Regions from separate parts of the Roseibium sp. MMSF_3247 genome, predicted to be linked through region 2. Evidence: predicted binding sites of a transcription regulator. Region 2 holds the regulator's gene; each other region holds the start of a gene.
What was found. The regulator LexA, encoded in region 2, represses DNA repair genes until DNA is damaged. The targets are predictions, from matches to a motif close to TGTTCNNNNTGTGTTCNG.

Region 1 (10,646 bases), on a different contig from region 2:
GCTGAAAAGCTGAGTCTTAATGTGTTGCTACCGCTTCCATCTGCGAAAAACGCCTTGCCCGGAACAAAGGCGATCTTGGCCGTTTCGACGGCTTGTTTGAGCAGGCCTGCCGCGTCCGTGCCTTCCGGCAGCTCGACCCAGACGAACATGCCACCCTCAGGCCGGGTCCAACGGGTCCCTTCCGGCATATGGGTTTCAAGTGCGGCCAGCATGGCATCCCGGCGCGCCCGATAGGCAGCGCGCACCTTGTCGACTTGCGCGTCAAAGACGGTTTCGGCAACGCGCGCCATGGCTTCCTGATTAAGGCTTGAAGAGTGCAGATCGCCTGCCTGCTTCAAGAGCACCAGACGGGAGATCACATCTTTTGCAGCACAAACCCAGCCAAGCCGCAGACCGGGAGACAGTGTTTTTGAAAAGCTGCCACAATAGAGCGTCCGGGTGTTTTCAATACCGCCGGACCGGGCACAGTCTAGCGCGAGAACGGCAGGGACCGGCGTGCCGTCATACCGCAGGCTCTGATACGCGCCATCCTCGATGACCGCGCAGTCCAACTCGTCAGCAAGTCCAAGCAACCGCTGGCGGCCTGCTTCATCGAGCGTTTCCCCCGTCGGGTTGGCAAAGTCCGGCGACAGATACGCAAACTTGACCTTGCCACCGCGCTCCTCTGCGGTTTTTCGGTAGTCTTCTGAGTATCGGTTGGTCATCGGGTCCAGCCGGTCGTAATTCGGCTCGTAGGCATTGAAGGCCTGCAAGGCCCCCAGATAGGTCGGCCAGCCAACCAGGGCAGTGTCATTTGCAGACAAAAACAGTTTTCCGAGGAAATCGAGCGCCTGCTGCGAACCCGAAGTGATCAGGATGTTTTCCGGGCCGCATGAAACGCCAAGCTTTGCCATTTCTCCAACAAGCCACCGGCGCAGACGCAAACTGCCCTCGCTGACCGAATATTGCAGACCGGCAGCGGCCCCATCACCGCTCAGGGCATCCGCATAGGCCGTCCGGAACGCGTCCGCCGGAAACAGCGCCGGGTCGGGAATGCCGCCGGCAAAGGAGATGATATCCGGCTGGTCCAGGAGTTTCAGAAGCTCGCGGATTTCAGATGCACTCATGCGCTTTGCGCGCGTCGCCAATACGGCGTCCCAGGTCATCATGCTTGGCTCATTTGGTTTCTTGTGACGTGAATTAATTAAGTCAATAATACTGACCTATTTTGAATGCAAGTGTCTTAATCTTGTTATTTTTTGTAATTTTATTTCAAAAAATCTGCGAAGGGCTGATCTGCTCAAATCTGAATTATCTTCTGACCCCGATCTCCGCGCGCTTTCCGATCCGCTTACCTGCGGAAAGGCGAGTAGGCCCCGGGTCTCACAAGTTCGCCCGGGGTGACGTCAGGGTTGCCGAGTCACTTACCATCCACCAAAGATAGAGGATGTACTACGTTTACATCCTTGCAAGCCGATTGAACGGAACGCTTTATGTCGGCGTTACCAACGATCTCGCACGGCGTGTTTTTGAACACAAACAGGGAACTGGCTCCGGCTTCACCACTAAACACGCCGTAACGAGGCTCGTTTATGCTGCACAGTTCGAAAGCATCGACGAGGCAATCGCCCAGGAAAAGCGCCTAAAGAAATGGCGAAGGGCTTGGAAAATTCAGCTGATTGAAACAGAAAACCCCGGATGGAAAGACCTCTTGAATAGCCAATAATGTCACCCCGGGCGAGCACAGCGAGACCCGGGGCCTACTCTCAGGTCATCTTATTCCAGCCGATGTAATATTCGTGGAGGCGGGACGCAGCCGGTCCGTTCCTCTGGCACAGGCTTTGGTAATCACCTATGTCTTTCATCAAACAGGAGCCTAAAATGTCCCGTCTTGATGAAAGCCGTCCATTCATTCCGCTGAACATGGCCGTGTTGACCGTGTCCGACACGCGGAAGCCGGAGGACGACAGGTCCGGAAACACGCTGGTGGATCGGTTGGAAAAGGCAGGGCACACACTGGCCGACCGCAAGATCGTTCAAGACGACGTGCCCGCGATCCAGGCGATTGCCAAGGACTGGATTTCAAGGGACGGCGTCGACGTGATCATCTCCACCGGCGGTACGGGTTTTACCGGCCGGGACGTCACGCCCGAGGCGATGGAACCGCTCTTTGAGAAGAAAATGGACGGGTTCTCAGAGGTCTTTCACCGGATTTCCTATGACAAGATCGGCACGTCCACCATCCAGTCCCGGGCAACTGGCGGTGTGGCCGGAGCCACCTATATCTTCGTCCTGCCCGGCTCGCCCGGCGCCTGCAAGGACGCCTGGGACGGCATCTTGAAGTGGCAGCTCGACTACCGCCACATGCCGTGCAATTTCGTGGAAATCATGCCGCGGCTTGACGAGCATCTGAAGCGCGGCAAATTGCAGGAAGCCTGAGGCCACCGACTGCGACTGAAGCGCCGTTCTCAAGGCAACGGGGCGAATATCCACGATCTAGGGGCATGACCGGCCAGAGGTCCCGGCTCAAGGCCGGGACAGCAGCAGGTTTCAAGAAACAAGAATTCGCCCTTTGTCCACTCGGCCGCCCCTGCGCAGGCAGGGCCAAGTACCCACCGCCGCCAGCGCGGATATAACCGCAAAGCCCCCAGAATACTGTATCCCTGCCCACGCAGGGATGGCCAAGCTAGTTACCTTCGGGCTGTAACGGTTAGCGCTTGCCCGCGGAGGCCAAACGGATGTGACTTTGGGTTTCCGCCACCTCCGGCAAGGCCCGGATTTGGTCAAGAGTCTGATCGAGAATCTTCAGTGAGCGGACACGAAGCTCGGCGACCAAATCAAACGCACCGCTGAGCGTATGAATGTCGGTGATCGCATCGATCCGCCGGAGCGCGGCTTGCGTTGCCCGGCCATCGTCCGCCTTCAGCCGGATCAACGTGAAGGCGCTGATCTGGTGGTCCTCTTCCGATTGTCCGAGCTCAACGGTGAACCGGTGTATGACCTTCTGATGCAAGAGGCGGTCGATCCGGTTCTGCACCGTCCCTCGCGATACTTGAAGTGCTGCCGCCAAATCCGTGACAGAAGCTCTGGCATCGCGCGTCAAGAGATGAAGCAGGCGGTGATCCAGGTCATCCATGATTACTATCTCATTTGTTGTCTTCGGCCAGCATCAAGGGCCCGTCCATGTGCTGTCCCGGACACAGTGCAACGGAGATCCGGGACCAGAGCCGAAACGAAACCGGCACCGGCTCGTGGCCGGGGCGGCGCCTCGTCTCCAGTTATCATTTTGCCATAAAACTCCCGTTTTGTAAGATTTTTTGACATTTTGGTTGACACAGACTCACGGCTTAATGCGGTCCAACAGCTTCCTGGCGGGAAGCGGAATGTCGATTGCTGTGGTGACTGAACCGGTCCTGTCTGGGGAAACCAGTCATCAGCCAAGGGGGAAATTCATGAAGAAAATAGCAGTGCTCGGATTGGGTAAGGTCGGCGCTTTGGCGGCTCGGCTGTTGCACGACTCCGGCTTCGAGGTTCATGCCTATGACCAGCATGCGCCCCGCGAAGACCTGCCGTTTTCAGTACAGTCTGCAGACTTGAAAGCCTATGATGGCCTGCTGCAGATGTTCAAGGGCGTCGATGCCGTCCTCTCCTGCCTGCCCTATCAGCTCAATGTCGGTGTGGCCACGGCAGCTCATGCGACCGGGATCCATTATTTTGATCTGACGGAGGATGTGCCAACCACCAAGGCGATCATCGAGATGAGCGAAACCGCCAAGGGTCTCATGGCCCCGCAATGCGGTCTGGCGCCCGGGTTTGTTGGCATTGTTGGCGCGAAACAGATAGGCGACTTCGACGACTGCCGGTCTTGCCGGATGCGCGTCGGCGCGCTGCCGCAAAACCCGACCGGGCTGATGGGCTATGCCTTCAACTGGTCCCCGGATGGGGTCGTTAACGAGTACCTCAACGACTGTGAGGTGATCGAGGATGGCGTACGCAAGTGGGTCTCGCCGATGGAGTGGCTGGAAACGATCTACATCGACGGCATGAAGCTGGAAGCCTTCACCACCTCCGGCGGACTTGGCACCATGTGCGAGACCTATTTGGGCAAGGTCGCCAACATCGACTACAAGACCATGCGCTATCCTGGCCATGCCGAACTGATGAACTTCTTCTTCCACGAGCTCCTCATGCGTGAGCGCCGTCAGGAAGCCGGAGAAATTCTGGTGCACGCCAAACCACCAACCGACAATGATGTCGTCTATGTGCATGTGGCCTCGGAAGGCACCATCGACGGCCGCCCGCGCCGGGAGGAATTCGTGCGGGCTTACAAGCCGATTGAGATCGGCGGCCAGATCCGCACGGCGATTGCCTGGACCACATCAGCCTCTGTCGTTGCAGTCATCGAGATGGTCCGGGACGGCGCCTTGCCGGCAACCGGTTTCCTGAAGCAGGAAGACATTCCGCTGGATGCGTTTCTGAAAACCCGCACCGGTTCGCTCTACGCGGCGTAAGTCTACCCAGACCAAAGCCCTTCTTCAACGTGGCCGCCCCTGCGCAGGCAGGGGCCCAGTAATCACCACCGCCAGCGCAGAAAAAACCTTAGGCCGCAGAATACTGGATCCCTGCTTTCGCAGGGATGGCAACATTTGTCTGCTTTCTACTGTGTTAGGAAACCTTGCTTCACTGTAATCAGAACTGCAACGCGATCGAGGTGCCTTCCCGTACGAAGCAACGCGGAGATCCGGGATCAAACACGAAGCATCTTCGCTCCCGGTTCGGGGACCGGGACGGCGCCGATGTTATAGTGGAATTCGCAAGTCTGAAGCGAACTGCACTGGCTGCCGACTACCCGTGCAGCTTGACCGCAAGGCTTGTTGGAACACGAAGGGTACCGACGGCAAAGCGCGCCAGAGCCTGACGCAGGCCGGTGGCATAGCCAGCTGCGCCCGGCTCACCCGCGGATACGGCTGCCGCGCGCAAAAACACCATCCGGCTGCGACCGATGCGTTTTGCAAGGTCAAGATCTTCCATTTCCGGCAACGGCCGGTGGCCACCAAGCTTTTCGTAGAACTGGCGGGAGATCAGAAGGCCCTGATTGCCGTAGGGCATGCCAAGCAGCTGGCTGCGCACAGAAGCTGCCTTTTCCGACAATCTGGGACCAAGCCCGAAAGCCTCGTACCGCAAGCGGAAAGCTGCAGCCGTCTTTGGCCCTTTCGGAGTGCGCCCCGCCCGCTCGATGAACGCCTGCGCTTCGTGATGCCAACCGCTTTCCAGAAGAGTTTCAGGCTGCAGGAACAACAGCCAGTCGCCGCGTTTGGCAACACTTGCGCCATATGCGAGGCGCTCGCTGCGGGGCCCTTTGCGCGTCACAAACGTGCAGCCTGCCGCATCGGCGACCATCGCCGTGTTATCGGTCGATCCGCCGTCCACAACGACAACTTCCCGAACAACGCCCTCGGCGGCGGCCGGCACCAAGGCAGCCAGTGCGTGAACAAGGTCGAGTTCTGCGTTTTCAGTCGGAATTATGACACTAATCATGACCCTTTCTATGACATGAAATTTTCGAAAGTGCGAGAGAAGGGGCTTGTTCGGCGCCCGATTCTAGATAATGTTCTTGTATTGTTCTCATAAAGAGTCGGCAGTCTATGACACTTGCACCCCCAAATTCTTCTGGTTCTGCTCAATTGGCGCCCGATACGGCGGATCTGAGCCATATGGCGGCCGACCGGCGCCGGGGGCGTGCGGCCGCAACGAACCGCTCGGGGCGGTTCGAACCCTTATCGAAAGAAGCCTTTGACGACGGTTGGGACAGCCTCGATCAATTGCCACCTCTCAAGACAGAGGTGCAGGAAGAACGCGCGCGGACGATCATCACCCGCAACGAGTCACCGGACATCTCCTTCGATCGCTCGATCAATCCTTATCGCGGCTGCGAGCATGGCTGCATCTACTGTTTTGCGAGGCCCAGCCACGCGTTTATGGGCCTCTCACCCGGGCTGGACTTTGAAACCCGGCTTTTTGCCAAACCCAACGCCGCCGCGCTTCTTGAGCGGGAGCTCTCCAAGCCGGGGTATCAGCCCAAGGTCATCGCCATCGGTACCAACACCGATCCCTACCAGCCGATGGAACGCAGCTACAAGCTGATGCCGGAGATCCTGGACGTGCTGGAGGCCTGCGGCCACCCGGTCGCCATCGTCACCAAGTCGGCGCTCGTAACTCGGGACATCGACATTCTGTCGCGGATGGCCGAGCGCAATCTGGTCAAGGTGGCCTTGTCGATCACGACGCTCGACAAAAAGCTGTGCCGCGCCATGGAACCCCGCGCATCCGCGCCGCACAAGCGTCTCGCAGCGGTCAAAGCCTTGAACGAGGCTGGCATTCCGACCTCCGTCATGATGGCCCCCATCATACCTGCGCTGACAGACAGTGAAATTGAGACCCTTTTGGAGGCAGCTGCTGAGCACGGGGCCAGCGAAGCGGCCTTTATTCTGCTGCGCCTGCCTCTGGAAGTGTCAGAGCTCTTTCGCGATTGGCTTTTGCGCGAACGCCCGGATCGCTACCGCCATGTGATGAACCTGATCCGCTCCATGCGCGGCGGCAAGGACTACGACGCCAAATGGGGCGAGCGCATGCGCGGGCGTGGCCCCTATGCCGACCAGATTGCCAAACGCTTCTCGTTGGCGGCCAAACGGTTGGGCCTGAATTTGCGCAGGAAAAAGCTGTCCACCGAGCATTTTATCCAGCCGCAGAAAGGCGGGGTGCAGCTGGACTTGTTCTGAGGGGATAAAAGGAGGCCCAGCTCTCTGCTGTCATCCCGGCCTCCGAGCCGGGATCTACTCACCGCTCCACGCGCCGCTGCTTCGTTAGACTCTTTCAAATGCTCTAGAAACGATTGGATCCCCGATCTCCGCATTGCTGCGTCGGGGATGACAGCAGTGAAGCAGGCATGGAACCCAGAAGCTGGATTTCCCCGCCCTCTGTAGCCGCCCAATAGATAGGCTTGGGCAAAGCTTGCTTGATTTGTTGGATTTGGCCCCACATTCTGCGCCCATGAACAAAACACCCTCCCTTTTCGACCTCAGCTTCTCGGACAGTCCCGACCTCAGAACCGAGATAAAACACGCCAGGTTCTTTGGCGGTTTGTTGTGCGGGGTTGATGAGGCCGGTCGCGGGCCTTGGGCGGGTCCTGTGGTAACGGCGGCGGTTATCCTGGACTACAAAAATGTGCCGGCCGGACTGAACGATTCAAAAAAGCTGACTGAGGCCAAACGAGAATCATTGTTCGTTGAAATCCTCAAAACCAGCTGGGTTTGCGCGGCGAGTGCCTCCCCTGCCACCATTGACCGATTGAACATCCGGACGGCGACGCTGAGCGCCATGGTGCGGGCGGTGAACGGACTACCGAAAGTGCCGCAATACGTTCTCATCGACGGCCGCGACATCCCCCCTGGCCTCACGCAGCCTGGGCAGGCGCTGATCAAGGGCGATGGCCGCTGCCTGTGTGTCGCCGCAGCCTCCATCGTTGCCAAAGTTCTGCGAGATCGCATGATGGTCGCCTTAGAAACCGAGTTTCCCGGCTACGGCTTTGCCCAGCACAAGGGATACGGCGTTCCAGCACACCAAGCGGCCTTGGATACCCTGGGGCCAACGTCGCACCACCGGATGAGCTTCAAGCCCGTCCGGCTGGCCGCCAGAGTTCCCGGATAGGGTTTGTCAACCGTCCCAGAGATCTGTTTTAGGGTAAAACTGAGACCACGCGAACCAAAACGCCTCATGGCTGCCGAGATCCGCTCCGTCCTCGCCAACGGCCCGGATACCACCGGCATCCAGTTCCAGACGAACGTTCTCAACGCGGATCTCTGTCCCCTGCTTGAGTACGGCAAAGGCCTTGCTGCGCTGAAAGGCGACCGGCTGTCCAGACGCCGTGACTATCCCGATGATGTCCTCATGCACGGGCAGCCGGGGATCGACATCGCCGATCGGGAAGATAGGTCCATTCGCATCCCGGCCATTGCGGAAATCGAAGTCCCGGCCAAGCGCAAGCGCTTCCACCAATACGGTTGTTTCCGGATGCGCCTTCTTCCACGTACCCCAATCGGTCGTCACGACGCTGACCTGTTTTAGCTTCAGGTTCTTCTCCGCAAGCGGGCCAGTCACCGCGGTACCGAGGAACGTATCGAAGACCGAGTAGGTATTGACGTCATACATCACCTTGTTGGACCGAATGAGCAGCCCGGAGGTTCTCAGAACCGGCCGCTCAATTCCGTCTGGCAGCTCATCCGTCAGATAGGCCTGCGCAGCGCCACATAAAGTGCAGTAGGGAATTCCCAGCGTCCGGCCGCCAAGGGTATCATTCACCATCTCGCGCACTTCCATGATCCGTCTCGGATAGGCGCGGTAGTCACCGTTCACGCCGATCCCGAAAACGATATCGCTGTCCTTAAGCCAGGTTGCGTCTTCCGCACTGCTGACCTCCGGATTATCCACGGCCGGAATGCAGTTGCACTGATTGTCGGTCTGGTCATACGGGCGGTCATCGATCAGGACCCCGCCCCAGGACACCATCCGCCAATCAATATCGCCCTCGACAAAGATCCGGTCCCAGCCAGGTACGATCGTTGTGAAGATCTCACGCTTGGAGGCAAGGTAATCGGGAGGTGCCGGAATATCCCAGGCCATGAGATGATCGCTCACCACGCCCCAACTGTTGCGCAGCGGGATCTGTTTGCCCAACAGTTCGGACGCGGCTTCGCTCAAGGCCTGGTTCAGCTGAGGGCCGGTTGCAAACCGCATCAAATCACTGATGATCCAGACCAGGCGCGGATCTTTGGATGCAGCGACCTCGGCTAGCGCCAGGCTTTGGTCCCGTCCCCAACCCGCATGGGTCACCGGGTCTACAAGCGCCATTTTCACGGCCCGTTTCAGATCTTCGGACAGCGGGCCATCCGGTATCGCGGGAGGGGTGCCGAATTTTTCAATCACGTAGTCTGGAAGGGGCGCGCGCTCCTGGGCTTGGGCAAATCCGCTGCCAACAAGTGACAACAACGGTATAAGCGCTGCGATAAGGAGATGTGCGAAAACTCGATGAGACGACTTCATGGCGGCGCCTTTCTTGAAAACCTCAATGAACCCGGCCTTCTGGACCGCGGTGGCATTGCATGACCGGCGCCTTGCTTGGTATCACCATTAGTGAATTGCCCTAGGCGGCGTATCGTTCTGAGCATGGCTTGAGTGGCCAATCTTATCGAATCACGACGCATCAGAAATTTTTGAGATCACAATCCGGCGAGAGGGAAATGGACGTCGAAATCACAGTCGCAGACAAAAGCGATGCGCAACAAATCCTCGAACTTCAGAAAATCGCCTTTCACAAAGAAGCAGCGCTAAACGGTGATATGCAGATCGCCCCTATGGTTGAGGCCCTCGCCGACACAGAGTCGGCTTTCACCACGCACGTTTTTCTCATCGCCCGGCAGGGATCTGACATCATCGGGTCGGTCCGGGTTCGCGCTGAGGACGACACATGTCATATCGGCCGACTGTTTGTGGCACCCAAACATCAAGGACGGGGGATCGGCCGGCAGCTATTCATCGCAGCGGAAGAGAAGTTTCCCTCTGCACACTCCTACCGGCTGATTACCGGCAAGCTGAGCTCCGGCAACATCCGGCTATATGAAAGCCTTGGCTATCAGGTGACCGGCGAGATGATGGAAAACGGCCGGACACCGTTGGTGGTCATGGAGAAAGGCCGGTCCTAGCAACCTCTTTGCGATAGGTCAGCCAGCAAGCTCAAACACCCCTGCCGCCCCTGCGAAGGTAGGGGCTCAGAAGCCACATCTGCCCACAAGGGAAACAAACCGCACCGGCTCAGATTACCGGATCCCTGCCTTCGCAGGGATGGCGAACAAAAACGCGGATAGAGTTTCATTCGCAGGCGGTAGACAAAGAAAAAAGCGGCCCGGTGAGGCCGCTTTTCAGAACTGGTTCCGGATTGTGCTGAAGACTAGTTCAGCTGGTCCTTCACCTGAGTGATGCTCTTGGCGAGAATGTCGTCTGCCACTTTGTCCTTGACCTTGGCGGAGAGAATTTCCTCAGCGGCCGCGACAGCGATGTCAGCAGCCTTGGCACGGACTTCGGCGATTGCCTGGGTCTTGGCCTGAGCGATTTTCTCTTCCGCTGCCTTGGAACGGCGAGCGATCATCTCTTCCAGTGCCTGGTTCGTCTCAACGGTCAGGCGCTCGGCTTCTGCGTTGGCTTCCGCAACGATTGCTTCGGCTTCGCTTTCAGCTTCGTGACGCTTGCGCTGATATTCCGACAGAAGTTCCTGGGCTTCTTCACGCATCTTACGTGCTTCTTCCAGTTCCTTCTTGATGTCGTCAGCGCGCTTGTCCAGCGCCCCGCCGATCATGCCCGGCACCTTGAGGTAGGCAATCAGGACGAAGAAGAGAACGAGACCGACCAGGGCCCAAAATGATGCGTCCATGACGGTCTCCTCAGTTCATCGCCGACTTGAGCGCTTTGGTCAGATCGGTTTTTGTCGGAGCCTTGCCCATCAGCTGCTCAACGAGCGCAGACGTGGTGTCTCCGGCAATGTCACCAATCTGGGACAGCGCTTCGGTCTTGATACCGGCGATATGAGCTTCAGCTGCTTTCAGCTTCTCGGCAAT
Region 2 (10,646 bases):
TCGAAATACAACTTCGTCACACCGATCATGAAGCCAGAGGCCATGACACGCGGCGAACTTTTGAACGGTGTCATGAAGAACTATCGGCGCTTCTACATGCAGAAGGCTCTGTTCCATTACCCGTGGCGCGGCACCGGCTTTCGCCGGCGCTATCTGCTGGGCTGCCTGAAAGCCTTCCTGAAGGCCGGTTTTGCACGCACCTTCTATGACCTTGGCAAGGCCGGTTACTGGGGCCCGCAATCCAAGGACAAGGTGCATTTCGACTTCGATGAGAACCGCACCTTGGCAGAAGCCCAAGTGGCGGACTGGGAATCGGCGGCCGATCGTGCCGCGCGGGCAGCCGAGCGCCGCGAAGCCCTGCGACTGCAGGGCAAGGAAAGGGCGGCAGAGCGAAAAAAAGCTTCAGCAGCGGCAGCGCTTGCTTGCGGTGGCAGCACGGAACAATTGGCGGAGAACGCCTGACATGGACCGGCAGAGCCTTCAGGCCGATGGCATGATCGGCCCGAATGCCTTGACCCAATTCCGCTCCCCTTTGGAAGAACAGGGTGGTCAGGACCTTTTCGAAACGCTCTTGCACGACGCCCGCATTGCGAGCCTTCCGGATATGAGCGGCCTGATCCCGGAGGGCCCCGTCGCGCGGTTTCACAAGACGGTGCGGGCCACCCTACCCGATCTTTCAGCGGAGATATCCAGGGCCGCCGGTGTTGGCACGGCCGATTATGTCATAAAACACCGGATCCCTGGTCTGGCGCAAACGCTTTTGAAAGTCCTTCCCGCAAGCCTCTCAAAACATCTCTTGGCAAACGCCATTTCAAAAAACGCCTGGACCTTTGCAGGCTCCGGCCAGTTCGAAGTCGCAAGACGCGCGCCCCTGATCTTTATCCTGAAAGACAATCCGCTAATCGCAGGGGAACACGCTGATCATCCAATTTGCCATTGGCATGTGGCTGTTTTCGAGAGGTTGTTCCAGGAACTGATCGGCCCGCATGTCCGTGTCACAGAGACGGAATGCGGAGCTTGCGGGGCGGATGCCTGCCGGTTTGAGTTCAATATCTAAGATTATGTAGTCCCGGACTGGATCTACCCGATCAGTTCGCAACTCCCGTGCCTTCAATCGCTGCAAACCTCACACGGGCATCCGGCGCAGACCGCTTGTCCGCGATTTCCAGAATGAGTTTCTTGCGCACAGCCGCTGCGAAGGTGTCGGCGCTGTCGGCCGTCACGACAAAGGATCCCGGACCACCGATGATCTCGGAAAAAAACCGGTCCTCCAGATTGTAAGACACCGGACGGCCGGAACAGTGACGGCACAGGACCGCAAGACCATTGATGACGATGCCGGAATTCACCACAGCGTCTCTTGCCTCGGTGATGCTTGGCCCATTCCAATTGTTGGCGCTGTCCGCCGACAAATCGATCACCCGCCGCAACCCCTTGTATTCGTTGGTGTCGATCAGCTCCTTGCCCTTTAGAAGAGCAGCGCCAATCGCGTTGCGGCCAAAGGCCTGACGGGGCGGTGCCATCAAACGCTCTGCAAAGAGCTGCGCCGACTGCGGTCCGTCGATCACCATCCAGTCGACCACGACGTCCTGGGAAAACATGTCCGCCCATTCGACATAGGTCACGGCGATTTTGCCATACGCGTTGTCCGCAATTGCGTTCAGGACCTGTGGATCGGTGATCGCTTCGGCATAGCCCCGGCGCTGGAACCTGATTTCCGCGTCATCAATTGAACCAGTGGCATCTGCCAGAAGCACGAGTTCCAGATCAAGTTCCTCGGATGAGGCCGCAGAAACAAGCAAGCCCTGCAACAAAACAGCAACGATCACAATCATTCGCATAGTCTGCTTCCTCCGCAACAACTCAGAAGATAGCTAGAGCCTGTTAGCGGATCAGAAAGGCCGGCTTACAACATTTGTGCAGGTCCCGATCTTGTGCCGTCCGGCGTATATTGGTCGTTCTCCCGCATCACGTATAAAACAATCTTTTTCTCAGCGCCTTAAAGCATCTGCAGGTTTCGATCTCAGAACCATCGGCAGAACAGTAAGAGAACGTTTACCCTTGCAGAACACAATGAGAACAGGTAAGATGTTCTCGATTTGTACTGAGCGATTCTCAGGCAAAACCAAACTCAGGGCGAGGAACCGCAGTATGCTGACGCGCAAGCAGTACGAACTGCTCATGTTCATTCACGAAAGACTAAAGGAAACGGGCGTTCCGCCGTCTTTCGACGAAATGAAAGATGCTCTGGATCTCCGCTCCAAATCCGGCATTCACCGACTGATCACCGCCCTGGAAGAGCGCGGTTTCATACGCCGGCTTCCCAACAGAGCCCGCGCCATGGAAGTGGTCCGCTTGCCGGATTCGATCGCGCCGGGCCTGGGTGCGCCGCGACCAAGAGGCAGTTTCTCACCAGAGGTGATTGAAGGATCACTCGGCAAACCGGCGCCAGCCTCTGCGCCCGCGCCAGAACCTGTCGCAGCATCGACGGAAATCCCGGTCATGGGTCGGATTGCGGCCGGTGTTCCGATCGAGGCAATCCAGACCCACAGCCACTCGATCAGCGTTCCGCCAGAGCTTTTAGGCAAAGGCGAGCATTACGCTCTGGAAGTGCGCGGGGATTCAATGATTGAAGCCGGGATTTTGGACGGCGACACCGTCCTGATCCGCCGAACGGAAAGCGCCGATAGTGGCGACATCGTTGTGGCCCTTGTGGACGATGAGGAAGCGACACTCAAACGCCTGCGCAAAAAAGGCGCATCGATCGCGCTTGAGGCTGCCAACCCCGCCTACGAGACACGTATTTTCGGACCGGGCCGTGTCCGTGTGCAAGGGAAACTCGTTTCCCTGTTCCGCCGGTACTGAAGCTTCGAGACCGGCAGGCATTTTCGAGAGTTTCCCGCCACTGCGGGTTTGTAGGTACTACCATCAGTTCTAGTCAGCAGATGCGCGCAAGCTTGCGCGTGTAACTTTGCCTTGCTTGTGCCACGGCCGCGGAGGCGTTGGCTTGGCGTATTTGACTGAATTTATTTGCGTTTGGCAAACAACAGCGCTGGGAGTTTTTGCCGCTGCGCGAGTGGTTTGCGGCGGCATTATTGGGGCTGGGGCAACATTCTTTCTTTGAACCGCAGCCTCTACTCTCTGCCCGTTTTCGATCATCTGGTCCTTTGTTGGAGTGCGTGTTCGACAGACCTGGCCCAACCAAATAGAAATGGCACCGCGCGCCACTCTGATGTCCTGGTCGAAAACGACTGCGGAGCATGCTTCTGGCGCGATCATATCGGTCACGATCATATCTGCCTTTTGACAGTCATAAAAAAGGGCATTCCGGGTCTTCGGTAGGGCGATGGTGACCGGAATCTGCTCCTCACCAACTTCTGCCCTTGCTGCAAACGTCTGGACCACACAGCCCGCAGGGTCGCAAGCGCGCTGATCGGATTTCATCTTGCGCGATTTAATCGCCTCTTCTGACACTCCTTCCGCTTCAAACCAAGTCTCTACAGCAAAAGAACTTCTGGCGCTGGATAACGCTAACTTGCCCTCGATATCCCGGGCAGCCAATTGAGCCCCTTTTGCCGGAATGTAAATATCTGGCGGACGCGATATTATCGCGAGAGCGATTCCGGCAGGTGCGAGACCCAAACCGATCATCCGGAAACGGCCCGGGGCGAGCAGCAAGCCAAAGAAACCGGCCAATAAAACAGCGGCAGACAGGCCGGTCAGACTTCCCATTCGGCCAAAGTCAGGCGCAATCTGTTCTGTGAACTCCGCTATCTGGATCAGCGCCGCCAGACCGGCGCTCATGATCTTGAGCGGGATTGCCGCCAAACCGAACGGCATCAGGACCAGTGCCACCACGCCCATTGGCATCACGATGATAGAAAAAACCGGCATGCCCAGCATGTTGCCGACCAGTCCGAAGGGCGCGATCCGGGAAAAGTGGTACCCACCGACAATGCCGGTAGCGATCCCGGCGACGAGAGCCGTCACGAACAAACCGGTGGCCCATTTTAGTGCGCCGGACAAGAACCAAGAGAGCCCGCTTGTTGATGAGACAAGAAACCTGCTTCTCTTTTGATGCGACCGCCAAAGATCATAAACGGCGACCAGTGCGATCACGGCCGCAAACGACATCTGAAAACCTGGATAAAACAGGCGCTCCGGCGCGAGTAGAAGCAAGAACAGTCCGGCGATTGCGACCGATCGCAGCGTCAAACCCCGGCGTCCGGTCATGATCCCCAAAAAAACCAACGCAATCATAATGAAGGATCTTTGCGTGGCGACTGAAGCCCCGGACAGGAGAAGATAAAAAACTGCCGCGACAAGGGCGAGAACGGCTGAAACCTTGTGGATCGGCCAGCGCAGCGCAAGGCCCGGGATAAGTGCTAGGGCGCCAAGACATACAGCATAAGCACCGCCTGCAAAGAGCGCCATATGCAGGCCTGAAATTGCCAGAATGTGTGCCAGGCCCGCGGCCCGAAGGCTCTCTTCGGTCTTTTCATCAATACCGCTGCGATCGCCCACCAAGAGTGCAACCGCAAGGGCTGTTTCCGGGCCTTCCGGCAAAAGTGCTGAAATCCGCTCTGCCAAGCGCTGGCGGAGTTCATTCACCTTGCGAACGAGCAGAAGGACTTGAGACGCCGCAGGCCCTTGCACGATCTCTGGCGCGCCGTAACTGAAGCCGCTTGCACCTATGCCGTCAAAATAGGCGCGGAAGGAAAAGTCATATCCGCCGGGCACCACAGGACCCATAGGCGGAAACAACCGGGCCCGGACTTTGATCGAGTTGCCGGGTGCAATGCGCGCATCGGCCGGAATGCGCAGCCGGACCCGGTTTGCAAACCGCCCAACAGTATTTTCTCTGGCATCAACTTCTCTGACGCGGAGCACAAGCCGCTTGCCAGACCGGGTTTCCTGCACCTTCAAGACGTCACCGCGCAACAGAACAGTCATCGGCTCCGCCAGCCGGGGTGCGCCCACTGCAGCTGTTCGGAGTGTTGCAATGCTGAGCCCTGCAAAAAGGGCGAGCAAAAGGATCAAAATTCGCGGCAGACCGGTTCGGATAGCGTGGGAGCCAGCGAAACCACCTGATAAAACGAATAACACGCCAAGCACGAGCCAACTCGGCTCTTCAGGCAACAAGCTGTAGAAAAAAATACCGGCGCTGAAGGAAAATCCGGTCCACAAAAGACCCTGCTTTTGCCAAAACTGCTCCCAATCGTCCGCCGTTCCTGCCCAACCGGCGTACTGATCAGTTGGCGGGTCTTTCCGTTCTCTCCGGGTTCTCAGAAACGCGATCCAGGGCGACGCCTCGGTGGGCCGATGCCTGCTATCCGTGTTTGACGATATAACTGAAGCGTCACTGACAGGAGCGCCGGGGCCAGCCCGGTTGTCATCATCGGCGTCTGGTTTCGCCTCCCGTGCCACCCGCGCTCCTTCTGCCGGGTTTAACGATCGCAGCAAAGCCTATTTTGCCTCAGGCTTGCCTATGCTAAGACCGCGCCACTATCCGTCAGGCGCAGATCCGCGCCTCATTCTGACAGAGACTTTCAAAAAGTACCATGGAACAAGATATCGTCACGCGTTTCGCCCCATCCCCGACCGGATTTCTCCATATTGGCGGCGCCCGCACCGCCCTCTTCAACTGGCTCTTCGCCAAGCATCACGGCGGCAAAATGCTGCTGCGCATTGAAGACACAGACCGGGCCCGCTCCACACAGGAAGCGGTCGATGCGCTGATGGATGGCCTTTCGTGGCTTGGCCTAGACTGGGACGGGGATCCTATCTCCCAGTTCTCCCGGGTCGACCGGCACAAGGAAGTTGTTGACCAGATGCTGGAAAACGGCACGGCCTACCGCTGTTATTCGACCCCGGAAGAGGTCGATGCCATGCGCGAAAAGGCCCGCGCAGAAGGACGCCCGCCGCGCTATGACGGCACTTGGCGCGACAAGGATGCGTCCGAAGCGCCCGAAGGTATTGATCCGGTCATCCGGCTGAAAGCTCCGCAAAACGGCGAAACGGTCGTGGACGACATGGTTCAAGGCCGTGTGGTGATCCCGAACAAGGATCTTGATGACTTTGTTCTCCTGCGATCTGACGGCACGCCGACTTACATGCTGGCCGTGGTTGTCGATGATCACGACATGGGCATCACGCATATCATCCGCGGTGTCGACCATCTGACCAACGCCGCCCGTCAGACGCTGATTTTCAATGCCAACGGCTGGGACGTGCCGAAAATGGCGCATATCCCGCTGATCCACGGGCCGGACGGTGCCAAACTTTCCAAACGCCACGGCGCGACCGGCGCAGAGGCCTATCGGGCCCTTGGCTATCTGCCGCAAGCCATGCGCAACTACCTCGCGCGCCTCGGCTGGAGCCATGGTGATGAAGAGATCATGTCGCTTGAGGACATGATCAAATGGTTCGGCATGGATGCCGTTGGTCAGTCAGCAGCGCGCTTCGATTTCAAGAAGCTGGAAAATCTCAATGGCCATTACATGCGCGCAACAGACGACGCTGAGCTGCTGGAGCATTGGAAGGTTTATCTTGCCCATGCGGATAATGGGGCAGCGGTTTTGGAATGGATGTCGGACGCGGCCAATGCCCAAACGGCTTTGACCGCCCTTCCCGGCCTGAAGGAACGCGCAAAGACACTTGTCGAGTTGACCGACAGCGCCTCCTACCTGTGGCGCCAGCGCCCGCTCGAAAATGACGAGAAAGCGATCAAGATCCTCACAGACGACGCCCGGGCGATTCTGGGCGATCTGAACGGCGTGCTTTCTGGCGTTGCTGACTGGCAAGCGGAACCGCTGGAGGCGGCTGTCAAAGCCTATGCGGAAGACAAGGATCTGAAACTCGGCAAAGTCGCCCAGCCACTGCGTGCAGCGCTCACCGGCCGGGGCACCTCCCCTGGCATTTATGACGTGCTGGTTGCACTCGGCCGCGACGAATCCCTCGCCCGGATTGCCGATCAGGCTGCCTGACGTAAGGGAGCGCAAAGGACCGGCGCGTTTTGCTGCAGCGCGCCGGAACATTGGCAAACATCAACATGTCGGCCTTTGACCAAAGCGTTATACGCTGCTGCTTGCGGCAGTGCGGCAAATGGGCTAGGCAAGACGCGACCATTCCTCCAGCACAGTCTGGCCGCCTCATTTGGGTCTTGCATCCAAGGCCCGTGGCTCGGCAGTGCAAGGGTAACAAATAGGGGGTTTTCTGAATGGCCGACAACAACGCCAAGCTCAACGTCAGTGGCAACGACCACGATTTCGACGTCCTTGACGGATCCATCGGACCGTCGGTTGTGAACATCTCGTCCCTTTACAAGGACACGGGCATGTTCACCTACGACCCGGGCTTTACCTCAACCGCATCGTGCGAATCCAAAATCACCTACATCGATGGTGACGAAGGCACGCTGCTGTATCGCGGGTATCCGATCGAACAGCTCGCCGACCATGGTGACTTCCTGGAATCCTGCTATCTGCTGCTTTACGGCGAACTGCCGACCAAGGCGCAGAAAGACGATTTCGTCACCCGTGTGACCTATCACACGATGATCCACGAACAGATGAACCGGTTCTATTCCGGTTTCCGCCGCGACGCCCACCCGATGGCGATCCTCTGCGGCACCGTTGGCGCCCTGTCAGCGTTCTACCATGACAGCACCGACATCTCCGATCCGCATCAGCGGATGGTCGCGTCCCTGCGCATGATCGCAAAACTGCCGACCATGGCTGCAATGGCCTATAAGTACCACGTTGGTCAGCCGTTCGTTTATCCGCGCAACGACCTCGGTTACGCGGCGAACTTCCTGCACATGTGCTTTGCCGTTCCGTGTGAAGAATACAAGGTGAACCCGGTTCTGGCGCGCGCAATGGACCGCATCTTCATACTGCACGCGGACCACGAGCAGAACGCCTCCACATCGACCGTGCGTCTTGCCGGTTCTTCCGGTGCGAACCCGTTCGCATGTATTGCAGCTGGTATTGCCTGTCTCTGGGGCCCGGCACACGGCGGTGCCAACGAAGCCGCGCTCAACATGCTGTCCGAAATCGGCTCCGTCGACCGCATTCCGGAGTTTGTTGCCCGCGCGAAGGACAAGAACGATCCGTTCCGTCTCATGGGCTTCGGTCACCGGGTCTACAAGAACTACGATCCGCGCGCCAAGATCATGCAGAAAACCTGCCACGAGGTGCTCGGCGAACTCGGCATCAAGGACGACCCGCTCCTCGACATTGCGATGGAGTTGGAAAAAATCGCCCTCAACGATCCGTATTTCGTCGAGAAGAAGCTCTATCCGAACATCGACTTCTACTCCGGCATCACGCTGCGTGCGCTCGGTTTCCCGACAACCATGTTCACAGTGCTGTTCGCGCTTGCGCGGACCGTCGGCTGGATCGCCCAGTGGAAGGAAATGGTGGAAGATCCGTCTCAGCGTATCGGCCGCCCGCGCCAGCTCTACACAGGTGCTACCAAGCGCGACTACGTGCCGATCGATCAGCGCCGCTGATTGGTTGACGAAATGACCAGACCAAAGCCCCGGATCGCAGATCCGGGGCTTTTTTGTTTCTGGGGGGAAATGCCGCCTACCAAAAAATATCTGGTTCTCGCATCACCGGTCTCATCTACCTAAAAGCACTTACGCAGTCGCCACAGCTTGTACGTGCAAGACCCACATGTTGTAATTTTCTGGGATGGAGGAGCATCAATGCATGACCAACGTCACAAGTCGAAAAGACTGCAATCGCCGCACGAAGACGTGCTGGTCAATGATCTAATCCCGCGCGTCGCCCAGGAGCTGCACAAACGCTTTGCGGCCAGGCTTTCCGAAAAACCGGAGCCCTTGAGTAACTCCAAATCGCGATTTGAAGATGTACCGCGCCTCCGAAGTGATCGGGCACGCCGCCGCCTTCCGGTCCATACCCAGTTCACAAGCCCTTGCGACACCTGCGAACGGTATCAGCGTGCTCCGCTGCCGTTCAACTTGCATCACGGGACCGCCGCGCCGCCGACAGGCATTCGCTAGGCCTTCTACCGGCCAGCTTGAGACCCGGCGGCAACACTCTTTCGATGTCAGGGCGCCAGCAATGGGCTGACAAACCCTTCAGGTTTGACGGCAAGGACCGGACATTGAAGGCTATTGACGATGTTCTCAGCCGTGTTGCCAATGAAAACGCCGCTGAGCCCGGTCCGCGCGACTGTTCCCATAACCACGAGATCCGCGTTTTGAATGTTGCTCTGAATTTCTATCACGCGTTCTACTGCGCCGCGGGCAAGAATTGGCTGTAATACCACGTTCGAACTCGCCAATCGCTCACGCATTGTTTCAAGCAACCGGTGCATTGCTTCTTCGCGGATTTTCAACGTCTCCCGCACATAGTCATTGGCTGCCTTGCGCGCATCCCCGGTGTCGGAAAAAGCCCAGACCATGCCCTCGCCTACCGCGTCCCAGGCATGAAGTATGATGATTTCTGACCCGGGCGCATATGCAACACGCGCCGCAGCTTCGACAACGCGCTGGTTCAGTATGTCCAGAGTGTCCGGTTCCGCCGCATCCCAGTTGTCCAAATCCACCGCCGCAATGACCCGGCGCGGCGACGGCTCAGCGGTTGCGGACTGCAGCCAGACCGGACAGGGACATTTTCGCAAAAGATGCTGGTCGTTGCTTGCATGCAGGAAACCACTGACGCCGGTCAACGGCTCGGCTGCTTTCACCACAAAATCGCAGCCCGTTTCAGAAACATGCCTGATGATGTTCAGATAAGCTTTTCCGACAACTACTTGAGGTTCGATCGCTTGATCCGGCAGAACCCTTTTGAGGTTCACAATCGCAGCCCTTTGCGCACGGGTCACCATCTCTTCAATGATCGCGTCTTTGTCGCGTCCGGCCAGCCGGGCGATAATTGCGATGTCCTGCGGTGGCTCCACGCAAGCGATCACCTCTAACCCGGCCTCATACGCTTTTGCCAACTCGGCTGCACTCTTGAGTGCTATTTGCGTATCGGTGTCATCGATTACGGCGAGTACTTTTTTTGGACGTCCGAGCTCCCCAATCATGCCGGCAGCTCCTTTTGACCTTCAGGATCTTGCAGACCGGGCAAAGAGGGAGCCGCACGCCCGGCTATCATGTTTGCGGCGGCATAAGCTGCGTCACGGTACGGCATCATGACGATATCAGCGTTTATCCTTGAGAGAGCCTCAGCGGTGACCTCGCGGTGTGCGGCAACCGCAACACGTCCCTCAAACCCAAGATCACGGGCAGCTTTCAGCAAAGCAAAGCGCGGGTCATCATGTGTCACACCGGTGTCGTGTTCCGGAACAGCCATCACGAGCCATTCCGCATTGCCAAGTGGAAGATGAGCAAGAAACTCCGGATCCGTGGCGTCTCCAAACAACACGTCATAGCCAAGCGCCCGGGCATTCCTGACAGCACCTGGACTGAAATCCACCCCCAGGATCCGTTTGCCATCCTCTTTCAAAGCGTTGGCAATCCCGAGGCCATACCGTCCGAGGCCAAACAGGATCACGTCATAAGACTTTGCAGACATGCTGCTGCCCTCGGGTTCGGCAGCCGTGTTGCGCCGTTCGAAAACCCCAAGGAACGGTTCCAGCGCGGCATAGAGCTGATGCGAGAACGTGATCAT
Region 3 (10,646 bases), on a different contig from region 2:
CTTACTAGTGATCATATAGGCTTCACCATCTTCGGTCGACACGTGAACCGCGAAACCGCCTGCCTGCAATGGCTCGATGCGATCAACCTTGGTGTTCAGAACCACCTGGCCGCCATGGGCTTCCAAACCGCCCTGCAGCGCCAGCATGAACCCATGGCTGTCAAGAATTCCAGTCGACGGAGACCACAAGGCGCCTGCAGCATTCAACGCCGGTTCCTTTCGGCGGAGCTCATCTTTGGAGACAAACTCCAGATCGGTCACCCCGTTTGCGGCAGCCTTGGCCTTGATGGTGTCCAGTTCCTGAAGCTGCGGGTCATTGGTGGCGACGATCAGCTTGCCGATCTGCTCATGCCCAACCCCGTTTTTTTGGCAAAAGACATAAAGCTGCTTTTTGCCCTGGACACAGAGCCGCGCCTTCAGGCTGCCTTGCGGATAGTAGATCCCGGCATGAATGACCTCCGAATTGCGGGCACTGGTTTCCGAGCCAATCAGATCATGCTGCTCCAAAACCATCACTTCGCGCCCGGACAGGGCCAAGGCGCGCGCGCAGGCAAGCCCCACGGCCCCGGCACCAATCACGATGGTTTCGATGTCATGCATGATTTAACTCAATCCTGCAGTTGTTTGCCCGATCAGCAGCTAGTGCACGTTGTCTGAGAGTGTGGCTTTCTAAAACTTCTCAAGTGTCGTCCCAGCGAAGGCTGGGACCCAGTATCCCTGTGGAGGCGTTTAGAAAACACGCCTTTCCGGTGGTTACTAGGCCCCAGCCTTCGCTGGGGCGACAAAGTCCCGGAAAGGTACAAATTCATAGAATCAGCAGAACTTTTTCCGTCCCGGCCTTGAGCCGGGACCATAGGGGTTGAAAAGCGGCCCCGGATCAGGTCCGGGGCGGCCTTAACAGGCGGCGGGTGTTACCCCCACCACTTCTCCGGCTCGAAAGAGCCAGCAGCGTCTTCGATGACCTGACCGACCTGGAAGAGTGTCGACTCATCGAACGGTTTGCCGATCAGCTGCAGGCCAAGCGGCAGGCCTTCAGACGAGAGACCAGCAGGTACGGAGATGCCCGGTAGACCGGCCATGTTCACGGTCACGGTGAAGATGTCGTTGAGGTACATTTTCACCGGATCGGAGTGAAGGTCCTGATCCGCCACTCCAAAGGCTGCAGAAGGCGTTGCCGGGGTCAGGATGGCGTCAACGCCGTTTTGCCACGCCAGATCAAAGTCGCGCTTGATCAGCGTGCGGACCTTCTGGGCTTTCAGGTAGTAGGCATCGTAGTAACCGGCGGACAACACATAGGTGCCGATCAGGATGCGGCGCTTGACCTCATCGCCAAAGCCTTCGGCGCGGGTGTTTTCATACATCTCCACGATGTCCTTGCCCGGAACGCGCAGGCCGTAGCGCACGCCGTCATAACGGGCGAGGTTCGAAGAGGCTTCCGCAGGCGCAACGATGTAATAGGCCGGGAGCGCGTATTTTGTGTGCGGCATTGCAATGTCGACAATTTCCGCGCCCGCATCCTTCAGCCACGCGATGCCCTGTTGCCACAGCTCATCGATTTCGCCCGGCATGCCGTCCAGCCGGTACTCGGCCGGAATGCCGATTTTCAGGCCCTTCACGGACTTGCCGATGGCAGCTTCATAATCCGGGACCTCGATGTCGACGGACGTGGTGTCTTTTGGGTCGACAGACGCCATGGACTTCAGGAGGATCGCACTGTCGCGCACCGTGTGGGCAATCGGACCAGCCTGGTCGAGTGAAGAAGCGAAGGCAACAACGCCCCAGCGCGAACAACGGCCGTAGGTCGGCTTGATGCCAACGGTACCTGTGAAGGCCGCCGGTTGACGGATGGAGCCGCCGGTGTCCGTGGCCGTTGCGCCCATGCACATGCGTGCAGCAACGGCGGCCGCTGAGCCGCCGGACGAGCCGCCCGGAACGAGATCCTGGTTGGAGCCTTTTTTCCGCCACGGGTTGATGACGTCGCCGTAGTAGGAGGTCTCGTTCGACGAGCCCATGGCGAACTCGTCCATGTTCAGCTTGCCCAGCATGACCGCGCCATCGGCCCACAGATTGGCCGTCACGGTGGACTCATAGGCTGGCTTGAAGCCGTCCAGAATGTGGGAACACGCCTGCGTATGAACGCCTTCGGTGCCGAACAGGTCCTTGATACCGAGCGGAATACCTTCTAGCGCACCGCCCTCGCCCTTGGCGAGCTTGTCGTCAGAGGCCTTTGCCATCGCGCGGGCTTTGTCTGCGGTAACGGCAACATAAGCATTCAGCGCGCTGTTGGCCTGTTCGATGTTGCCGAGAAACGCCTCGGTGAGTTCGGTGGACGTGTAGTCCTTGTTCTTCAAGCCTTCGCGGGCTTCGGCAATGGTCAGTTTTGTAAGGTCTGTCATGGGTCCAGGTCTTTCAGGCTGCCGTCAGGCGCCGGGAATAGAAAAGGGATTCAGGATGTTCGGGATAGTCCAGGATCGAGCCGCACACTTTAAAGCCGCTGGTCTCGTAGAGGCGTTTGGCCGCGTCATAATTGACACCGGTTTCCAATACGGCCTCGGAGAAGCCTTCCTCGATGGCGAGCGCCAGGATCCGGTCCAGCAGTTTGCGTCCAAGGCCGAGGCCCTGATAACCGGGACGGGTGTACATGCGTTTGACTTCGGCAATGCCGCCACCGTGGCGGTAGAGCGATCCGCAGGCCGCCACTTTGCCATCGACGCGGGCGACAAAGACAGTGGTCCGCGCATCGGCCATCTGTTCGACGGTCAGATGATGGCAGGCGTCTTCCGATGTCAGGCTCAACAACAATGCATTCAATTCACCGACCATCGCACGCATCTCATCACTGAGCGGCGTTTCAACGGCGATTGAAATGGCTGGCGCGGACGACATCCCGGTTACTCCTACTTATTCGACGACTTTCGGCACCATGAAGAAGTTGTCTTCAGAGGCCGGAGCGTTCTTGGTGATGTCGGCAGCCTTGTTGCCGTCGGTTACGCCGTCTGCGCGCTTTTTCATGGTTGTTTCGACCACGGAGGTCATCGGCTCAACACCGTCAATGTTCACTTCGTCGAGCTGTTCGACAAAACCGAGGATGGCATTCAGTTCGCCGGTCATGCGGGTGGCTTCGTCTTCGCTCACCTTGATGCGGGCAAGACGCGCAACGCGCTTTACCGTTGCAGTATCTACGGACATGTTTTTTCCTTTGACCGTTGGAAATCTGGTTTGGAGGTTGATTACCGCCCCAAGCGCTCATTTTCCAATGAATGTCCTTGCTGAACGCATCAAGACATGAAATACGGTCCTAATGGGGACCGAATTATGACTGATGGGTCAACACGCCGGGGGCGGAAAGACGACCCCAGCCTGACAGGCCGGCTGCAATCCGCGATGGTAAGGGCTCTGGCCTATCACGGGTACGACCCGGTTCGTTTGGACGATCTTGCGAATACCGCGGGCACCAGCAAACAGGCAATCTATCGCCGCTGGTCCGGTAAACAGGACTTTGCGCTTTCCGCGCTTCAAACTGCCCTGTTTCAGATCCCCGCCCCCAGACCCGAGCGCACAAACACAGCACAGGACCTCTACCGCCTGATCTTCGGGTACCGGACAACCTTGAACAGTGACCTTGGCAAGGCCCTACTACACGTGCGGACTGTCCCGATATTCGGATCGCTTCTCACAGACTTTGAGGACGAGGTCCGGTTTCACATCCGCCAGTGTTTGATCGCGACGCCGTTTGAGCAGGACCTTCAGGCGAAAACCACGCTAATCCTGGGACTCATTTGGCAAGACCTGTTTGATCTGCATTTCGGGCGCGGCGGGCTAGATGACGCCGAATTGGAAAGCGCGATCTACTTGCTTTTGGGGCTGACTGCCCCCCGACCCTCTGCGGAACAGTCGCCGCTCCCCGGATTGTGAGCCACGTCTGCGTGCCAAGGCGTTCACGGATTCTGGCGGTGTGCTTTCATCTCTGTGAACAAGGGTGATTGGTGTTTGGCAGCGGTCATGGCCATTCTCCAGACACCGGGCGCGAACATGTGCCTCAACTCAAAAACCTTCCGGAGTTCTCGATGCCGCTTTACACCTCGAAATCCGTGCTTCTTGGCCTCACAGCTCTTTTTTCCGTCACCGGCTTTGCCGTGTCGGCTGACGAAATCACCACCTTTACCAAGAACGGCGCCGCTATCGGCGGCACCGATCCGGTTGCCTACTTCACCCAAGGCAAGCCGGTCGCCGGTTCTGATGAGTACACGTTCCAATATGACGACGTGACCTGGAAGTTTTCGTCCGCTGAAAACCGGGACAAGTTCGCCGCCGATCCGGTGAAATACGCGCCGCAATATGGCGGTTTCTGCGCCTTCGGTCTGAGCAAGGGCTTCAAGGTGCCGGTCATCCCGGAGGCCTGGAAAATCGTCGATGGCAAGCTCTACCTCAACAACAGCATCGCCGTGCAAGAGCGGTTTGAGGGCAACACCGCAGAATACATCAATCACGCTGACCTGAACTGGGACATCGTGAAAGACACGAAGCCGGAAGACCTGAAAGAACCGATCATCCGGTAACTTCAAGTGCCATTCCCAAGATCGAGCCCGCCAAATCGGCGGGCTTTTTCTTGATACACCTGACACGCCGTTTCCTGTCATGAAACAATGACGCCTTTCAAAACCGGTCGGGCGATGCTAAATGCTGAGTATTGAAGTCAACATTTAAAGGTTCCTCATGGCCGCCCTGCCGAAACGCAAACCCCGTTTTCTGACCGTCAAGTCGGCCGTGCATTTAAGCCCGCACATGATCCGTGTGACCTTTGCCGGACCGGAACTGGAAGGATTTCCGCTTCATCAGGAAGGGGCGAATTGCAAGCTGGTGCTGCCGCGGGAAGATGAAAGCCGGGACGACTTCGAAGCCTACTTCGCCCCCGGCGCACCAGATGAGAAAGTCCACCCAGTCAGGACGTATACCGTGCGGGCCTATCGGCCGGACAGTCTGGAGCTCGACATCGATTTTGTTGCCCATGGGGACAACGGACCGGCAACCCGCTGGGCGCAATCCGCCAAACCCGGATCGTTCCTCGGCTTCTTCGGGCCAAGCCAGAAGAAGATCAAGGAATTCTACGCTGATTGGTATCTGGTGGCCGCGGACCTCTCCGCCATGCCGGTTGCCGAAGCTGTTCTGGAGCAGATGCCACGGGATGCGAAAGGCGTTGCCCTCTTTGAAGTTCCATCCAAAGACGATATCCGGGAGATTGCGGTCCCAAGCAACATCGAAATCCATTGGTTGATCCATGAGGATCCGCATGTGGCATCCACGTCTCAGCTCGACTTCATAACGTCGATGGCGTGGCCGGATGGTGTTCTTCAAACCTGCATTGCCGGGGAAAGTTCGGTCATCCGGTCAATCCGCGATCATCTGAACAATACCCGGCAGGTACCGAGAAAAGACACTTACATTTCCGGTTATTGGAAAATCGGCCTTGTTGAAGACGAGCACCAGAAAATGAAACGGGCGGAAGCCGCCTGACACCCCTTTCGATCTGGCAGGCTGCCGAGCGCGTAGTCTCTTCAGTTTACGGAGAGCTGCGATGGCCCGCTATTACGTGTCAGTGACCGGTTTGCGGTTGAAGACCTGGTTTCATGCCCTGCGCTTTTGGCGGCACGCGATCCCCAGCTTCAATCAGGAAAAAGTCGCTGATGGCAACGTTTTGGCCGGCACACGGATCGTGCACGGCGTCCACCACACCTTGACCGTCTGGACGAGTGAAACGGCGATGAAACGCTATCTTTATCGCGGAGCGCACCGCAGGGCGATCAAGGCGTTTCCATCAATCGCAACTGGAACGACATGCGGCTTCCACACTGACGACATTCCATCCTGGGCGGTCGCTCTTGAATACTGGGAGCGCCATGGACGGGACTACGAGACGCCAACAACGGAAAGCACACGTAGCCCCTAGGCCAACCTTATTGCTTTAGCCAAGCTGGAACCCGGCAAGGGCTATTCCCGCGGCCCGAGATACTCCACCCGCAGATCTTCAACTTTTCCGGCTTCCTTGGCCGCGAGCAGCTCAATGTTGATCGTGCGGGTGTAAGGGCTGCGCAGCGACAGGGCAAAACCATATTTGTTCGGATCAAAGAGCGGCCCAACCACCTCCACATCCGCGTTGGGATTGGTGTGATCGTAGTATTCCAGTGTGGGTGCATCGCCGACAAACGCGTCAATTTCGCCATCGCTCAATGCTTCGACAGCTTCATCGAGGCCATCAAACGCAATCACCGACCATCCCTGCTCGCGTGAATAGTCTTCGCCGACACTGCCGTCGAACACACCGACGACCTTGCCCGGCAAGTCGGCGACACTCTGAATCTGATTGTTGAGCGACAAGGTGGTCATGACGCTTGTGACGGAAGACGTAATGAACGCCATCACCGCCAATCCGCACACCAGCCAGATCGCCTGCCACACACGCCCGATCCAACCAAACAGATTCTTGCGCGATGGCGCCTTGCCGGAGGTCACGACTGACATTACCGAATAAAAACTGTCCGCCAGACCATCGGGCCACTTCTGCGAGAAGGACTTGTCGAAACGGCGGTCAAAAAGGGTCATCAAAAGCGTGGCCACCACAATAACAAACGCGAGCCAGCCATAGGCCTTCAGGAACCCCGCTTCCTGAAGGCCGTTAACCACTTCCCAGAAGCTGGTTGATCCGACAGAGCCGACCATGATGCGCAGACCTGAATCAAACCAGGGCTGGGTAAAATCCATTTTCTCCAAACGCGCCTTGGTGATGGTCAGGTTCGAGATCGCAGCATCTGTTTGCCCCTCTGCAGTCGCGTCGATCAGGGCCCGCACATTGGGGTAAGGCTCGTACTGATACTCGAGGCCGGCAGCAGCTGCGAGTTCTTCCCAAAGCTCGATCGCCATGCCGGTATATCCGTCAACCGTTTGCATCACGAAAGGCGGGCTCACCCGAACGCCAACCGTCAGCGGCGCTTCGCCGCTTGCCGCTTCCGGTGCTTGACCCGCCTCCTGCGCGGCACCGGGCGATACAACCAGTATCATTGCACTGATCAGCACGATGATCGGGGACACGGAACGCAAAAAGACACGATAATTCAGAAGCATGGTTCCCCCAAGACAAGGACGCAAAGACGAATGCGTCCAGACGTTACAACCTAAAGGGTAAAACAGTCGCAAACGCCTGTGTGATGCTTTTGCAATCGAGGAACCAGGCTACTGGGTCCCGGCCTGCGCCGGGACGGCGTGAAAGGTTCGCTGTTCGCGAGAACTATCCCCACCAAATCCGACTATCGCGTCTCGCCAGCGCGGCATTTGTTGCTATATTGTTCTCCAAAGCGCTTTTAACCGGACCGATAAACCATGACCGACCCGGACGGGTATGACGATCCCTTTGACGATCCTTTTCAACCCATCGGGACGCGGGCGGAAGCTCCACCTGTTGCGCCACCACCTGGTGGCGGCATTGCAGCGCGGGCCATGGCGGCCCGCCGGGCGCCCGACTACCTGACCGGTCTCAACCCCGAACAGCGCCTTGCCGTGGAAACGACCGAGGGGCCTGTCCTGGTTCTGGCGGGCGCCGGCACCGGCAAGACCCGGGTTTTGACCACCCGGATCGCGCATATCCTGGCCTCCGGCCTGGCACGTCCACATGATATTTTGGCCGTGACCTTCACCAACAAGGCCGCCCGCGAAATGAAGGAGCGCATTGCGAGGTTTGTCGGCGGCAATGTGGAGGGCATGGCCTGGCTCGGCACGTTCCACTCCATCTGCGTGAAAATCCTTCGAAAACATGCCGAACTGGTGGGTTTGAAATCCGGCTTTTCCATTCTCGACACCGACGACCAGATCCGCCTGATCAAGCAGATCATTCAGGCCGAAGGGCTCGACGACAAGCGCTGGACCGCCCGCGCCTTTGCCAACATGCTCGACGGCTGGAAGAACCGGGCCCTGACGCCGGATCAGGTGCCGGAAGGCGAAGCGCGCGCCTTCGCGAACGGCAAGGGCCGCAAGCTCTATCAGGAGTATCAAGAGCGCCTGTCGATCCTGAACGCCGCCGATTTTGGCGATCTCTTGCTCCACGTCATCACGCTGTTCAAGACCCGGCAGGATGTGCTTGCCGATTATCAGCGCCGCTTCCGCTACATGCTGGTGGACGAGTATCAGGACACCAACATCGCCCAGTATCTGTGGTTGCGCCTGCTGGCCCAGGGCAATCCGAATGTTTGCTGTGTCGGTGATGACGATCAGTCAATCTATGGCTGGCGCGGGGCCGAGGTCGACAACATCCTGCGCTTCGAGCACGACTTCAAGGGCGCGGAGGTGATCCGTCTGGAGCGCAATTACCGCTCGACCAGTCACATTCTCGCCGCGGCCTCTCATCTCATCTCCTTCAACGAAGGCCGCCTCGGCAAGACGCTTTTCACTGACTTTCACGAACCGGATCATGACCTCGTGTCCGTTGCCTCCGTCTGGGATTCAGAAGAAGAAGCCAGGACGATTGGTGATGAAATCGAAGCGCTGCAAACCAAAGGTCACACGCTCAACGAGATGGCCGTTTTGGTCCGCGCCTCCTTCCAGATGCGCGAGTTCGAAGATCGATTTGTCACGCTCGGCCTCAACTACCGTGTCATTGGCGGACCGCGCTTTTATGAGCGCATGGAAATCCGCGATGCCATGGCGTATTTCCGCTGTGTCATGCAGCCGGCGGACGATCTGGCGTTCGAGCGGATCGTCAACACGCCGAAACGCGGCCTTGGGGATGCCACGCTTAAGCTTGTGCATGAACTGGCGCGGGCCGAGCGCATCCCCTTGATGCAGGCCGCCAGCCAGCTGATCGATTCCGAAGAGCTGAAACCCAAGCCGCGCAATTCACTGAAAACCGTGCTCGACAATTTCGAGCGTTGGCGGCGCCAGATCGACAGCATGAAGCACACGGATCTCGCCGAGATCATTCTGGATGAAAGTGGCTACACGGAAATGTGGCGGCAGGACCGCTCGGCCGAGGCCCCGGGCCGTCTGGACAACCTGAAAGAACTCATCCGCTCCATGGAAGAGTTTGAATCCATGGCCGGGTTCCTGGAACACATCTCCCTCGTCATGGACCGGGACAGCGCGGATGCGCAAGACGCCGTCTCGATCATGACGCTGCACTCCGCGAAGGGCCTGGAATTCGACACAGTCTTCCTGCCTGGCTGGGAGGAAGGGTTGTTCCCTCACCAGCGGGCACTGGATGAGAGTGGCCGCGCAGGCCTAGAAGAGGAACGCCGCCTCGCCTATGTCGGCATCACCCGAGCCAAGAAGCGGGCGAAGCTGTACTTTGCTTCCAACCGGCGCATTCACGGCCAATGGCAGTCGAGCATTCCGTCCAGGTTCCTTGATGAACTGCCAACTGAACACGTTGAAATCGCAGAAGCTTCGTCCAACTACGGCGGGTATGGCGGTGGCGGCTATGGTCCGTCGCGCTTCGACCGTCAGGATGCCTTTGAGACCGGCAGCTATTCGACGCCCGGTTGGCAACGCGCTCAACGGGCACGCCAGTCCTCCGATGGGTTTTCAGACGGCGGCGGACGTGGCTACCAATCCGCCCGTCAAAAACGCCAGGGACCGCTCACGATTGAAGGGGAACTGGTTGCCAAGTCCGTCAGCGACATTCCGTCGGAATATTCTGTCGGCGAACGGGTGTTCCACATCAAGTTCGGCTATGGCGCGATCAAGTCGATCGAAGGCAACAAGCTGACCATCGATTTTGAAAAGGCCGGTCAGAAAAAAGTCATCGACAGCTTCGTAGAACGGCACTGATTTTAAGATATTGATATTTATAACAATATCAAACTGAACGGAACAAAATTTACGTTAGGTTAAGCATAAATTCGCTAGTGTGACCGGACAGTTAGACTGATCCGCATTTTGTTTCTGCGTAGCGGATACGGCAGGAGCACAACATGCGTTTAGGAAACAACAAGTCGGCCGTCAATCGCGCAGGTTTTCATGCAGCCACGCTGGTGTTTACGGCAACTGCGGCGACCTTCCTGGCCCCTGCAGCAGCAAATGCAAATTGCGATGCGTTGGGGGCGGGCGCGCTCCGTGCTTCGGGTACTGAACGGCTCGACCCAAGCAGCTTCACCCCTTCAAGTGCTATATGCCTTGAGAGACGGACGGAGATCGTGGTTTCCCCGGGAACGGTTCCCGCCGATGGTGCCTATGACTATTATTCGCCCGTTTTCTTTGACCTGAAACGGGCCTCGAAAGTCAACTCCTTCACGTTCATCGGTAATAGCATTGAAAGTGCTCCGTCTCCGGGCACAAACTTCCTCAGATTGCTCCAGGCACCGGCGACTGACGATCTCGGGGCAACTTGGATCAACTTGATAGATGTCGGTATTGGTGCAAACCGCGCTATCACCTTAACCGAACAAAGCGGTGATACCCAATTTCAGAATGTTTATATCGCAAGCGCGTCGGCTTCCCCTTTGACATACACCTCCTTTACGGTCGCCAATCCGTCCTTGTTCGCGGTTGGGCAGTACAACATCGTGGGGCAGAATTTCGATTCAGCGACTGAGCTGACCCTTAAAGACAGTTCAATTTCAAACGCGCTCATTACCTCCGTCGTGGCCGGTTCCGAGCTGAAG

Region 1: a site for LexA is predicted at 5,589-5,606, ahead of RBB44_RS03890 (PA0069 family radical SAM protein). Genes of this name have one in related genera too.
Region 3: a site for LexA is predicted at 7,328-7,345, ahead of RBB44_RS18130 (ATP-dependent helicase). Genes of this name have one in related genera too.

The regions. Positions count from the first base shown of each region.
Region 1 is NZ_JASHII010000001.1:860,224-870,869, reverse strand. Features, by position in the region: gene RBB44_RS03920 (PLP-dependent aminotransferase family protein) at 1-1,148, opposite strand, end outside; gene RBB44_RS03915 (GIY-YIG nuclease family protein) at 1,427-1,705, shown strand; gene moaB (molybdenum cofactor biosynthesis protein B) at 1,861-2,418, shown strand; gene RBB44_RS03905 (Lrp/AsnC family transcriptional regulator) at 2,690-3,115, opposite strand; gene RBB44_RS03900 (saccharopine dehydrogenase family protein) at 3,432-4,490, shown strand; gene RBB44_RS03895 (glycosyltransferase) at 4,825-5,517, opposite strand; gene RBB44_RS03890 (PA0069 family radical SAM protein) at 5,694-6,758, shown strand; gene RBB44_RS03885 (ribonuclease HII) at 7,009-7,686, shown strand; gene RBB44_RS03880 (DUF3179 domain-containing (seleno)protein) at 7,693-9,078, opposite strand; gene RBB44_RS03875 (GNAT family N-acetyltransferase) at 9,276-9,737, shown strand; gene RBB44_RS03870 (ATP F0F1 synthase subunit B) at 9,983-10,462, opposite strand; gene RBB44_RS03865 (F0F1 ATP synthase subunit B) at 10,473-10,646, opposite strand, start outside.
Region 2 is NZ_JASHII010000002.1:788,365-799,010, reverse strand. Features, by position in the region: gene bchE (magnesium-protoporphyrin IX monomethyl ester anaerobic oxidative cyclase) at 1-462, shown strand, start outside; gene bchJ (bacteriochlorophyll 4-vinyl reductase) at 464-1,057, shown strand; gene RBB44_RS09045 (DUF1194 domain-containing protein) at 1,089-1,841, opposite strand; gene lexA (transcriptional repressor LexA) at 2,152-2,865, shown strand; gene RBB44_RS09035 (ComEC/Rec2 family competence protein) at 2,935-5,115, opposite strand; gene gltX (glutamate--tRNA ligase) at 5,562-6,986, shown strand; gene gltA (citrate synthase) at 7,220-8,512, shown strand; gene RBB44_RS09020 (hypothetical protein) at 8,711-9,028, shown strand; gene RBB44_RS09015 (universal stress protein) at 9,076-10,059, opposite strand; gene RBB44_RS09010 (cation:proton antiporter) at 10,056-10,646, opposite strand, start outside.
Region 3 is NZ_JASHII010000005.1:306,474-317,119, reverse strand. Features, by position in the region: gene RBB44_RS18175 (NAD(P)/FAD-dependent oxidoreductase) at 1-600, opposite strand, end outside; gene gatA (Asp-tRNA(Asn)/Glu-tRNA(Gln) amidotransferase subunit GatA) at 912-2,396, opposite strand; gene RBB44_RS18165 (GNAT family N-acetyltransferase) at 2,410-2,886, opposite strand; gene gatC (Asp-tRNA(Asn)/Glu-tRNA(Gln) amidotransferase subunit GatC) at 2,902-3,189, opposite strand; gene RBB44_RS18155 (TetR/AcrR family transcriptional regulator) at 3,316-3,915, shown strand; gene RBB44_RS18150 (YHS domain-containing (seleno)protein) at 4,068-4,559, shown strand; gene RBB44_RS18145 (siderophore-interacting protein) at 4,717-5,514, shown strand; gene RBB44_RS18140 (hypothetical protein) at 5,576-5,947, shown strand; gene RBB44_RS18135 (transporter substrate-binding domain-containing protein) at 5,989-7,119, opposite strand; gene RBB44_RS18130 (ATP-dependent helicase) at 7,375-9,813, shown strand; gene RBB44_RS18125 (autotransporter outer membrane beta-barrel domain-containing protein) at 9,957-10,646, shown strand, end outside.